DNA from 2 places in the Maribacter sp. 6B07 genome. Region 1 is predicted to be linked to the other one. Evidence: riboswitches for the same ligand, from Rfam matches in the RefSeq annotation. Region 1 holds a riboswitch; the other holds the start of a gene.

Region 1 (6,462 bases):
CTTACATAAAGGATGCGAAAGAATTTTTGGAAACTGTTGAAAAGTTCAGACAGCAAGAATTGGCAGAAGCATAGATAATGGCAAATCATTTACAACATATAAAGAAACCTAAGTTAACCGTTGTTGGTGCAGGACCAGGTGATGTGGAGCTGATTACGTTAAAAGCGATCAGAACGCTGGAAAATGCCGATGTGGTTTTGTACGATGCTTTGGTAAATGAGGAGTTGCTGGATTATGCCAAGAATGCGGAATTGATTTTTGTAGGTAAACGCAAAGGATGCTATGCATATCAACAAGAGCAAATTAATGAGCTTATTGTAAGTAGGGCAAAATCTAACGGACATGTGGTGCGGTTAAAAGGAGGGGATCCTTTTGTATTCGGTCGTGGTTCGGAAGAAATGGAATATGCTGCCTCGCATGGTTTGCAAGTAGCCATGGTGCCAGGTATATCGTCAAGTTTAAGTGTGCCTGCATATCAAAACATTCCAGTGACAAAAAGAGGTTCTTCAGAAAGTTTTTGGGTAGTTACAGGAACCACAAAAGAGCATAAATTATCAACAGATGTTGCCTTAGCTGCAAAGAGTAGTGCTACGGTAGTCATATTGATGGGGATGTCAAAACTCCCTCAGATAGTGGAATTATTTAAGTCTGAAGGTAAATCGGAATTACCTATAGCTATAATTCAGAACGGAACGCGAAAGAATGAAAAAATAGGAGTTGCGACTATAGATACCATAGTTGATGTGGTGGAGAAAGAAAATCTTTCTAATCCTGCTATCATTATCATAGGAGAAGTAGTTAGACATCGTGAAGCGTTAGCGGAGGCAACTCATAAGTTTGCTGAAGAAAATGTCAGTTTTGTTGAAGTAAATAAAGCATAGCATATTTAGTAAAGGATAAGTATATAGAATAAGTGAAATTAAAAGAAGCTAAAAAGTAGTTGTATAGAATGATGTCAACTTTGTAGAATTACTTTTTACTAAAAAGAGAATTATGATTAAAACAGATATGCTCATTATAGGAGCGGGACCTACCGGATTGTTCACGGTATTTGAAGCAGGATTATTAAAGTTAAAAACGCATTTAATAGATGCATTGCCACAACCAGGTGGTCAGTGTTCAGAGATATATCCTAAAAAGCCTATCTATGATATTCCTGCATTTCCAGAAATTTTGGCAGGTACTTTGGTAGATAACCTTATGGAACAGATAAAGCCTTTTGAACCAGGATTTACCTTGGGAGAAAGAGCGGAAACGCTAGATAAGTTAGAAGATGGTTCTTTTGTGGTAACTACCAATAAAGGAACAAAGCACAATGCACCTGTAGTGGTAATTGCAGGTGGTCTGGGTTCTTTTGAGCCAAGAAAACCACCTATTTCTAATATTGTAAACTTTGAAGATACAGGTGTTTCCTATATGATCAAAGATCCAGAAGTATATCGCGATAAAAAAGTGGTTATTGCCGGTGGAGGTGATTCTGCCTTGGACTGGGCTATATTTTTGACCGATGTAGCGGCAGAAGTAACCTTGGTACACAGAAGGGATGAATTTAGAGGGGCATTGGATTCCGTTGAGAAAGCATCTGAACTGGCGAAATTGGGTAAAATCAAGTTGATTACCAAAGCTGAGGTAAAAGAGCTACACGGTGAAAATGAACTTAAGGCAGTGGTTATTAAGCACACGGACAAGGAAAAAGAAGATACTTATTTAGAAGTGGATAATTTTATTCCTTTATTCGGTCTGTCTCCTAAATTAGGTCCTATAGGTGATTGGGGCTTGGAAATTCAGAAAAATGCCATTAAGGTAAATAACGCAAAAGATTACCAGACCAATATACCGGGAGTATATGCCATTGGTGATGTAAATACTTATGAAGGTAAGTTGAAATTGATACTTTCAGGTTTCCATGAAGCAGCTGTTATGTGCCAATATGCATACCAGCAGATCAATCCAGGTAAGCGCTTTGTAATGAAATATACAACCGTTGGTGGTGTTGAAGGTTTTGATGGTTCTAAGAAAGAAGCAAAGAAAGAAGTAGTACAGAGTATCGCATAAATTATATTATTTGAGTAGTACGGCCTCCGGATGCTTTAGACGTGCGGGGGCTTTTTTTGTGACATTTTTTAAGAATTTCGTTGGCTAAAAAAACCATTGAAGTCTTGGTAAAGAGCGAGTAGTGCCGTTACTTTGCAATTCGTTCCTAATTAAATTGTATTGTTATCAAGAAAGGCGGAGGGACTAGACCCTGTGAAACCTTGGCAACCCTTTCCGTAATGGAAAAGAAGGTGCTACATTCTATCCTAATTCAAAAGGACAGATAACTAAAGAAAGAACATAATTACCTTCCTTTCCTTACTTGATATCATATATTTTAAAGCGAACAAATAATTTGTTAAGCATAAAATGAAGGATATAAAAGAAATTTTAAAAGAGCGTATTTTAATACTGGATGGTGCCATGGGTACCATGCTTCAACGTTATAAGTTTACTGAAGAAGATTTTAGGGGAGAACGCTTTAAGGATTGGGAACATCCGTTGCAAGGTAACAATGATTTGTTGTCGTTAACGCAACCCGATGCTATAGCAGATGTTCACCGTCAATATTTTAATGCTGGGGCAGATATTGTAGAAACCAATACCTTTTCCGGAACTACAATTGCTATGGCAGATTATTTTATGGAAGATTTGGTGTATGAGCTTAACTATGAATCTGCGCGTATTGCCAAAATGGTAGCAGATGAATTTACTGCAAAAGAACCAAATAAACCTCGTTTTGTAGCCGGTAGTATTGGACCCACCAATAAAACGGCAAGTATGTCACCAGATGTAAATGATCCAGGTTATAGGGCTATTTCTTTTGATGAGCTACGTATAGCATATAAACAACAGGTAGAAGCTTTATTAGATGGTGGGTCGGATATTTTATTGGTTGAAACCATTTTTGACACGCTCAATGCCAAGGCGGCATTATTTGCCATAGAAGAAGTTAAAGAAGAACGAAATATAGATGTTCCCATAATGGTTAGTGGTACTATTACCGATGCATCCGGTAGAACGTTATCGGGTCAAACGGCCGAGGCATTTTTAATATCCATATCCCACATTCCTATTTTATCGGTTGGGTTTAATTGTGCTTTAGGTGCAAACCAGTTGGTACCTCATTTAGAGGTGTTGTCTACCAAAAGTGAACATGCGGTCTCAGCGCACCCCAATGCCGGTTTGCCAAATGCATTTGGAGAGTACGATGAAACTCCTGAGCAAATGGCGGAACAGATCAAGGAATACGCGGAAAAAGGATTGGTAAATATAGTTGGCGGTTGTTGCGGAACCACTCCGGAACATATTACTGCGATTGCTGAGGTGGTGGCCAAGTATGAACCTAGAAAGTTGACAGTTGTCGGTAAATAAATCGTTTTTCGTTGCTCGTTAATGGTTTATCGTGGTTTTTTAAATATGATATGGATTATAAAGAATTAGATATTTGGGTGCAGGCTAGGATGTTGGTGAAAACAGTATATGTTTTGACGAAGTCCTTTCCACAAGATGAGCAATTTTCTTTAACCTCACAGGTTAGAAGATGTGTTATATCTGTTCCTTCAAATATTGCTGAAGGTTGTGGAAGACAATCCAATAAAGAAACAATTCATTTTTTACATATTGCTAGAGGCTCCTTATTCGAGTTGGAAACCCAGTTGATTTTAGCAGGAGATTTAAATTATATTTCAGATACAGATATCGTTTTGAAAGAAATAGAAAGAGTGAAAAAGTTGTTGAACGGATTCATAAATTATCACAAGAAGTTATGAGTAAAGAGAACGAACAACGAACAACGAATAACGAACAACGTTTTCTAAAGCTTAGCGGCCTAGAACCCCTAATTGTTACCCCGGAGACCAACTTCATAAACGTTGGTGAGCGAACAAACGTTGCGGGTTCAAAAAAGTTTCTTCGTTTAGTAAAAGAGGAAAAGTTTGAAGAGGCATTGGCAGTGGCTAGGGAGCAGGTTGAAAATGGTGCCCAGGTTATTGATATTAACATGGATGACGGATTGATCGATGGTAAACAGGCCATGGTGAAATTTTTAAACCTTGTTATATCGGAGCCAGATATTTCTCGTGTGCCAATTATGATTGACAGTTCTAAATGGGAGATCATTGAAGCTGGTCTGCAAGTTGTTCAAGGTAAATGTGTGGTAAACTCCATTAGCTTAAAAGAGGGCGAAGAGCAATTTATACACCACGCCAAACTCATAAAAAGATATGGTGCCGCGGTAATTGTTATGGCTTTTGATGAGGTAGGTCAGGCAGATAATTATGAACGTAGAATTGAAATAGCAAAACGTTCGTATGATGTTTTGGTGAACAAGGTAAATTTTGCACCAGAGGATATCATTTTCGATTTAAATATTTTTCCGGTAGCAACGGGAATGGATGAGCATAAATTAAATGCTGTCGATTTTATTGAAGCTACAAGATGGGTCCGTGAAAACTTGCCACATGCCAGTGTAAGTGGTGGAGTTAGTAATGTTTCGTTTTCATTTAGGGGCAATAACCCGGTGCGTGAGGCTATGCACTCGGTCTTCTTGTACCACGCAATAAAAGCAGGTATGAACATGGGTATTGTAAATCCGAGTATGCTAGAGGTGTATGATGATATTCCTAAAGACTTATTGGAGTATGTAGAAGATGTTATTCTAAATAGAAGAGATGATGCAACGGAGCGCTTGCTAGATTTTGCCGAATCTGTAGTTGGTAAAACCAAGGAAAGTAAAATAGATCTTTCTTGGAGAGAAGAACCTTTACAGGATAGAATTACACGTGCCTTGGTAAAAGGTATTGATCAATATATTGTTGAAGATGTAGAAGAGGCTAGAGTAGCTGCCGATAAGCCAATTGAAGTTATTGAGGGCAACTTAATGACGGGTATGAACGTGGTGGGCGATTTATTCGGTAGCGGAAAAATGTTCTTGCCGCAAGTGGTAAAATCTGCCCGAGTGATGAAAAAAGCAGTGGCATATTTACTGCCGTACATTGAAGAGGAGAAATTATTAAATCCGGTTACAGACGGGTCTGGGGCTCCCGGAAAGATTTTAATGGCAACCGTAAAGGGCGATGTTCATGATATTGGTAAAAATATTGTGGGTGTAGTACTGGCGTGTAACAACTATGAGATCGTTGATCTAGGTGTAATGGTGCCACCGGAAAAAATTATTGCAGCAGCTATTGAGCATAATGTAGATATTATAGGGCTTAGCGGATTAATTACCCCATCATTGGATGAGATGGTGCATTTGGCAAAGGAAATGCAACGTAAAGATTTCAAGATCCCGTTGTTGATCGGTGGTGCAACCACCAGTAAGGCACATACAGCGGTAAAGATCGATCCACAATATAAAGAGGCAGTAGTTCATGTAAACGATGCTTCTAGAGCGGTAACCGTGGTGGGCGATTTGTTGCAGAAAGAAACAGCTACGAGCTACAAGAAAAGTATAAAAGATGATTATGATGTGTTTAGGGAAAAGTTCTTGAACCGTTCATCTAGTAAAACATATAAGCCAATTTCTGCAGCACGGAGAAATAAGTTTAAAATAGATTGGAAAACTTCTGAAATTGTAAAGCCGAACAAATTGGGTATTCAGGTGATCGAAGATTTGGATCTGAATGTTTTGGTTCCCTATATAGATTGGACTCCCTTCTTTAGAAGTTGGGAACTTCATGGTAAATATCCTGCAATATTGACCGATGAGGTTGTTGGGGAACAAGCAACCGATTTATTCGCAGACGCTCAAGAGATGCTGAACAAGATAATTTCCGAAAAGAAATTAAAGGCTAAAGGTGTATTTGGACTGTTTCCTGCGAATTCCATTAATGACGATGATATTTTAGTCGAAACTAGTTCAAGTTTAGAAGGGAATACTGGGTCGCCTAGCGGAGCCAAAACAGATGGGAACTATACTTTCCGTACCCTTCGCCAACAATTAGAGCGTAGGGAAGGAGTCGCAGATTATGCCTTGGCGGATTTTATTGCTCCAAAAGAATCTGGGAAACAAGACTACATGGGTTGTTTCTGTGTATCCACAGGGTTTGGTACTGCAGAAATGGCGGCGCAATATGAGAAAGACCTAGATGACTATAACTCCATCATGGTAAAGGCATTGGCGGATCGTTTAGCCGAAGCATTTGCTGAATACTTGCATAAAGAGGTGAGAACGGCGCATTGGGGTTATGCTGCCAATGAAGATCTGAGCAATGAAGATTTAATCAAGGAATCTTACAAAGGTATTCGTCCTGCGCCTGGTTATCCTGCTTGTCCCGATCACTTGGAAAAATTGACCATTTGGGATGTTCTGAAAGTAAAGGAAACCATAGGTGTGGAGTTAACAGATAGTCTTGCCATGTGGCCGGCCGCATCTGTAAGCGGATATTATTTTGGTAACCCGGAAGCCCGTTACTTTGGTCTTGG
Region 2 (6,462 bases), on a different contig from region 1:
AAAATTGGGAGGTAAAACGGAAGGTGTCATTTACCAAAAATCTGTTTTTTCTGAAGCCGAAGCCGAGGCTTTTGGTGTACCGGAAGGCTCTTATTCCGAAACGAACTATAAAGAGGATTTTCATGGACATTTTCCTTTAGGGTTCGTGGGAGCTCTTGGATATAAATATGATTTAGATGATAATTTTAGCCTGTTTGTAGAAGCTGAATATTACGGTATTAGTTTAAAGCGTAAAGATTCTGAAATATCGGAATTCAATACAGATGTAAAACTACCTGATGGTACTGTATCGGTTAGTGGGCTATATACCATTGATAATTTGCCAGAAGGTGTAAATAGAACTACTACCTACGTAGATAACCTCTCGAATACCAATACTGATACATCTAAAGAACTGTCCCAAAAAGTACCATACTCTTCTTTTGGATTAAATATTGGTATTACTTACAAATTTAATAAAGCAACGAATTAAGTTTTCATTATTAATCTTCTACAAAAAAGAACCCCCTGTTTAAGATAAACAGGGGGTTCTTAGCAAATAACCCAAAATGAAAATAAACGTATTCGGGGGGAATACGTTTAAATGGAAGGTTTATTTTAACAAACCAAGTATACCTTCCAATTCGGTTAAATTAAGGCTAGCGTTATTATCAGTGTCCAATACATCAAAATTTTCAGAAACTTCGCCAATAGCTTCAGTTGAGCTAATAGCTTGATCATTGTTGGTATCCAATAGGCTAAATAAGCTCGCCACCTGCTGTACCGTAGAATTAGAACTTAGTGAGCTTAATAATGTAGCAGCATCGGACATAGATGAGGTGTTCATGTTCTTTACACTGTTACAACTGGTTATTGAAGCAATAATGATAAACGTTGCAATTACTTTTTTCATGGTTATGTGTTTTAATATTTATGTGTTACAAAAGTATATTTACCTCTTAGTAAGTGAAAACAATATATACCAATAGTGTAATTATTACTACGTATCTATAGAATCAATAGATGAAAAATTTTGTAATACTTAATTGTTGGCATCGGCCTTAAACCAAATATTAATGGAGACTTCTTCTGGTCGCTGATCTTGTGGTGGTGTTCCTTGAGAACCTCCTCTACCTCCACCGCCAGGACCACCACCTTGACCACCTCTGCCACCTCCAGGTCCACCACTTTGACCTCCAGCACCAAAACTAACATTTGAGCTCACAGTTTTTGTTTCGGATTTTATTTTTGGAGTTACAATACCAATGGATAATTTGGATAGCTTGGTGTCATTATCAGCAATGCTATTTTTTGGTATTTTTAAGTGATAATGAAGTTCTTTTGAAGCTTCGTCAAAATTGTAGTTTATGGTAACACCTAGGTTGTTTAAGTCTAAATGAAATTCTTCTTCATGGTCAAAATTAATAAAGCGTGCCGTTCTGGGCATTTCTTCCAATAGCTTGTTCATGTCCGGTCCTTTCCGCTCTTGTTCATCTGTTTTTTTACGAGAATTATTATCTCTTTCATTTCGTTCTGGACGTTCTGGCGGAGTAATATTGATTGGATATTGAATAGAAACATTTTTCTTCTTTTTTCCTTTAACATCAAAATACACGTAAAAGCCCTGGTGCAACATAGACATCATAGTAGCTTGGTCTACTGTACTTAATTGGACCATAATATGTTCTGCGTCTATAATGCTTTGATAAGTAATGTTATCCTCTGTATTTTGAGCTTGGCCAATTGCCCAACCAAATAACAATAATAGCGTAGTATATATTTTCATTTTTTTGATCTTAGTAATTTTGGAATGGTAAACCTATTGATAAAACAAAGACTTAAGAGGAATTTTAAGTGTATGCCATAAGATTTAAAGCGAATGCCTGAACCTTTACCGGTTACATATTTGAACAATGCTAGTTGCTTATATTTCATCATGTAGATGAATTTAAAAAATAGAAAAGCTCCAATATTGCTATTGGAGCCCTTCGTCATCAATCAATCAATCAAAAAAACTATCTTTAATTATAGACCTAATGCGGTTATTGCATCGTCGTCTTTTGTAAATGCATACGCACGCCACGGTCTATTGTAATTTGTAAATCTCCACAGCACATCTCCGTCGCTATTAACTTCCCAAATAGCACCTGTGCCTTCGCAGATAAGGGTGTTGCCATTACTCATTCTAACCCCACTGCCTAAACCATTACTATATAAATCGGTATCTGTGAATTCCCATATTAATTCAGGCTCATTATCTTGACCGGCTACCAGTTCATAAGGCGGACTCAATTGGTATTCTGCTACTGCAGATTGGTTGTCATACTTATTATTTACAAATACCAACATCTTATTATCATCAAAAAGATTAGGATAATGTACCCTGTTCATGGTCACTTCACCAACATTGTCATAAGTAAGGGGGTTTCCAAAACGGTAAACCAGGTCACCACCTAAATTATAGTTTCCGCCGGTATTGGTGGCAGCCTCTTCTGTTGAGGTGCTATGATCAATAACCCAAACCTCGCTATAGAAGTTAACGGTCATGTATAAAAGGTCGTTCGTTTCATCTAGGGTTATACCGTTTACATGCATAATGTCACCATCAGTTTGATCATTATTATAATTGATGTCAATAAGGTTGGGGACATCGGCAACGACACCAAAGTTTAATTTGCTTTCATCGTAATCTTGAACAATATGGTCTGTAGCATGCCACTCCCAAACTATTTCTTGGGTTAATGGATTCATTTCAATAATAGCTTCAGGATAAATATTAAAATTACCCGAAAATCCCATCTCTGCAGCATCTGCAGCACTTACTTCTTCCCATACGGGAAATATGATATTTCCATTAGATAAATAATTAACATCATGATGTGAGATGTAGGTACTAGTAGAATAGTCCACTTCCCATTCAATGGATTGGTCTGCGTTTATTTTTCTAAATCCGCCACCATAACCACCAAAGGTTATCTGTGGATTATCAGCTTTTATCGTAGATACCAAACTACCATCAGATTGAAGCATGGCATCATTACCCAATTGGTCACCATTGAAATCCCAATCAAATAAGGTATTGCCATCATGATCAATTAAATATACCCCATTGTCCGGTGCAACGGCTAAAATATAGGAGTCACTGTCCACAGTACTACTTGCTTCATTGGTGCCGCTAGTATCATCTGTTGTTTCTTCTTCGGTGATTGAAACATCATCGGAATCATTACTGCAAGAGGTTAAGAAAAGCAGGCATACGAATAATGCAGTTGTTCCTAAGTTAAGATTCATTTTTCTCATCGATTTTAATTTTTAGGGTTGTTATACGGTTTAAGCATCTAAGTAGGTATAGATACCAGTCTCCGTTTAGATTTTAAATGTAGTTCGAAGTTTAAATGAAAATGAAGCTTCTCAGCGAATGGAGCGTATAATTCAGTAAAAGGCCCTATTGTGTAAGTGAAATTTTTTAGCCTTTTGTCATCTTAAAATGGCATTTTCTGCAATTGTTCAAAACGGTTTAAATTAAGATATAATTAGTATAATTTTTGATTTTATGTACTGATGGTTTATTAATTTTGCGCCCTTAAATTATCAAGAATCTCAAATAGAGATAGCAACCTGCAATAACGAGCAAGGTGCTAAAAGCGATAAGCCAATACCTTGGAAAAAACGTTAAATCCTTCCTCTAGTATTTGCTATAGCTCTAAACGTGATTCTACAAATAACCATATATGACTCAAGTAAAAGCTGTAACAGCCAATGCAAAGGCACTTATTCCATTTTTAATATTCATTGCAATATTTCTAGGCGTAGGCATTTTTCAAAATGATTTTTATGCCCTACCCGCTCCTATTGCCGTAATTGCTGGTATACTGGTAGCATTTCTCATGTTTAAGCAATCTATGAAGGAGAAAATTGCCATTCTTTTAGAAGGGTGCGGTAATGATAAAATTTTGACCATGTGTCTTATATACCTATTGGCAGGAGCATTTGCAGCGACAACCAAAGCTATGGGCAGTGTAGATGCTATTGTTCATTTAGGTCTGGATGTTATCAGCGGACACTATATATATGTAGGTGTGTTTGTAATTGCCGCATTTTTGTCTATTTCTACGGGTACCTCTGTAGGCGCTATAGTTGCGCTGGCTCCAATTGTAATTGGTTTTGCGGATACCGGTAATTTTTCGCTAGGTATTTTATGCGGTGCCTTGTTGGGAGGTTCCATGTTCGGTGATAATCTTTCGGTAATTTCAGATACCACCATTGCCGCTACACAATCACTGAATGTAAAAATGAGTGATAAATTCAAGGCGAATATCAAAATAGCCGTACCTGCTGCCATTATTAGTATGGCTATTTTAATGTATGAAGGTCTAACCATGAATACCGTAGGAATGGAAATGGAAGAGTATCATTATTCCATTCTTAAAATTTTGCCTTATTTAATTGTAATTATACTTTCAGTCATAGGTGTGAACGTTTTTGTGACGCTTGTATTGGGCGCAATTTCGGCTGGAATCTTAGGTGTCTTTTATGGTGATTTCACGGTGTTGGAATTTACAAGAATATCATATACAGGCTTTACCAATATGACGGAGATATTTCTTTTATCATTATTAACGGGTGGTTTGGCCGCTTTGGTGACGTACAATGGCGGTATAGCGTTTATACTACTAAAAATTAAAACTTTTGTAAAAAGTAAGAAGTCTGCACAGTTTGGCATTGCAACATTGGTATCAACTATTAATATGGCTATTGCGAACAATACGGTCTCCATAATTATATCTGGACCCATTGCTAAATCTATTAATGATGAGTATGCTTTAGAGAACAAACAGACTGCATCTATCTTAGATGTCTTTGCTTGTATAACTCAAGGGTTATTGCCTTATGGAGCCCAAGTCCTTATGATTTTGAGCTTTGCAAAGGGTAGCATAACTTATTTGGACCTTGTAAGTAATACTTGGTACCTTTTGTTATTATTGGTGTCTACTGTTATGTTTGTAGGATTAAAATCTAAAAAGTAAACAGCCTACAGGAATATTAAAAAACATTCTCAATAGCATTTAAATAAGGTATAATAAAATGTAGTGATTAACTTTTCATCAAATTCTCTAAATCTTCAGGTGTTCTAGGTAAGTCCGAACTTAACACTTCACAACCATCTTCCGTGATTAATATCATATCTTCTGTAAATACTGAAATATTGTTATCATGGTTATAATACCACGGCTCTACAGTAAATACCATGCCTGGTTTTAAAGGAGCATTAGATAAGTTTGGATCGCCTGTTGATAGGCCTAAATGGTGACCAAAAAATAAACCTACTTGCATATATTTTTTTGAGTGTTCAGGAATAATGGTATTGGTGAATTTCTGCACATCCTTAAAGGTTATTCCTGGTTTTAAAAACTCAATAATTTCATCAGCAATTTTGGTTTCCATCATCAGAATCTCTTTTTGCTCTTTTGTTTATTTGCCAGAAACCGGAAATGTTCTTCCTATATCACTTACGTATTGTTCATATTCGCACCCCACATCAAAAATAACAAGATCCCCATTTTGCATAATACGGTTTCTTCGATTATAATGTGTTGCTAAAATTCTCCAGGGCCAATGAGAATTTGGTCCGGATTTTATGATGGACCCAAAGGCTAGCCTTTGTGAACCATTTTTCTTGAAATCGCCTTCTAAAACGCCTTCTAAATAACGTTCGTCTATACCTGGTTTTATCGCTTTTGCCGCCTCTTTAATGCCTTTAACTGTTATATTTGCCGCCTGTTTTAAGATTTCTACTTCATTTTCAGATTTTATCATACGTACTTTGGCAATTGCTTCGTAGATATTTTCAAAACTTAAATCTGTATGTTTCTTTTTGATTGCCTCTAAAAGAACTTGAACAGGAGAATAGGTAGCAATGTAGTCATTGGGTGCAAATTTTACTTCGCCAGGTCTACCGTTATTGATTAGTATTTTAGATTTATTGGAGTTTTCTAAATTCAACAGATTGGTAAAATCTTCTATGGAAGCGAGTGGGATACCTGTTCTGTTTATGATACTATTGTCATATAATAGAGGTCTTCCGGGAAAATCATTTTTTCTAGAACTGTTTTCAAACCTGATATCCTGTTCAGGTGTATAGATAGTAACTTTTTGATTATTCAAGTTAAAAACTAAAATGGCATTTGGCAATTCTAAACCGGTAAAGTAATAAAAATCATCAGTTTGCCTAAATGTTTCACCAAATGAAAATCCGTCTTTCGCGGGAATTAATACTAGCCCCTTTTTATTTAATTGGGCTAATTCAGTCATCAGGTTTTCTCGTCTAGTGTTTAATTCTTCCTTTGTAAAAGGTAAATCAGTCCATTCAAAATAAAATTGCTCCGGTGTTTGACCAATTACAACCACCATAGCTAAAATTGATACTAAACATGTTAAAATTACTTTCATTTTCTACTTTTACTTAGATTGGTTATCAGAAGT

The links. Region 1 has a riboswitch for S-adenosylmethionine ahead of CSC80_RS18785 (homocysteine S-methyltransferase family protein). Riboswitches for the same ligand answer to the same signal wherever they lie in the genome.
Positions count from the first base shown of each region.
Region 2: linked by a shared signal. The riboswitch ahead of CSC80_RS15045 (Na+/H+ antiporter NhaC family protein) and the one ahead of CSC80_RS18785 (homocysteine S-methyltransferase family protein) in region 1 are both predicted to bind S-adenosylmethionine.

Region 1 covers NZ_PDUT01000005.1:87,196-93,657, forward strand. The annotation lists gene CSC80_RS18770 (HEPN domain-containing protein) at 1-74, shown strand, start outside; gene cobA (uroporphyrinogen-III C-methyltransferase) at 78-881, shown strand; gene CSC80_RS18780 (NAD(P)/FAD-dependent oxidoreductase) at 994-2,055, shown strand; SAM riboswitch class I at 2,215-2,324, shown strand; gene CSC80_RS18785 (homocysteine S-methyltransferase family protein) at 2,404-3,408, shown strand; gene CSC80_RS18790 (four helix bundle protein) at 3,459-3,806, shown strand; gene metH (methionine synthase) at 3,803-6,462, shown strand, end outside.
Region 2 covers NZ_PDUT01000004.1:218,538-224,999, reverse strand. The annotation lists gene CSC80_RS15070 (outer membrane beta-barrel protein) at 1-472, shown strand, start outside; gene CSC80_RS15065 (hypothetical protein) at 593-892, opposite strand; gene CSC80_RS19520 (hypothetical protein) at 1,022-1,765, opposite strand; gene CSC80_RS15050 (arylsulfotransferase family protein) at 2,005-3,270, opposite strand; SAM-I-IV-variant riboswitch at 3,563-3,659, shown strand; gene CSC80_RS15045 (Na+/H+ antiporter NhaC family protein) at 3,711-5,006, shown strand; partial or broken gene CSC80_RS19715 (Xaa-Pro peptidase family protein) at 5,074-6,390, opposite strand; gene CSC80_RS15030 (DEAD/DEAH box helicase) at 6,439-6,462, opposite strand, start outside.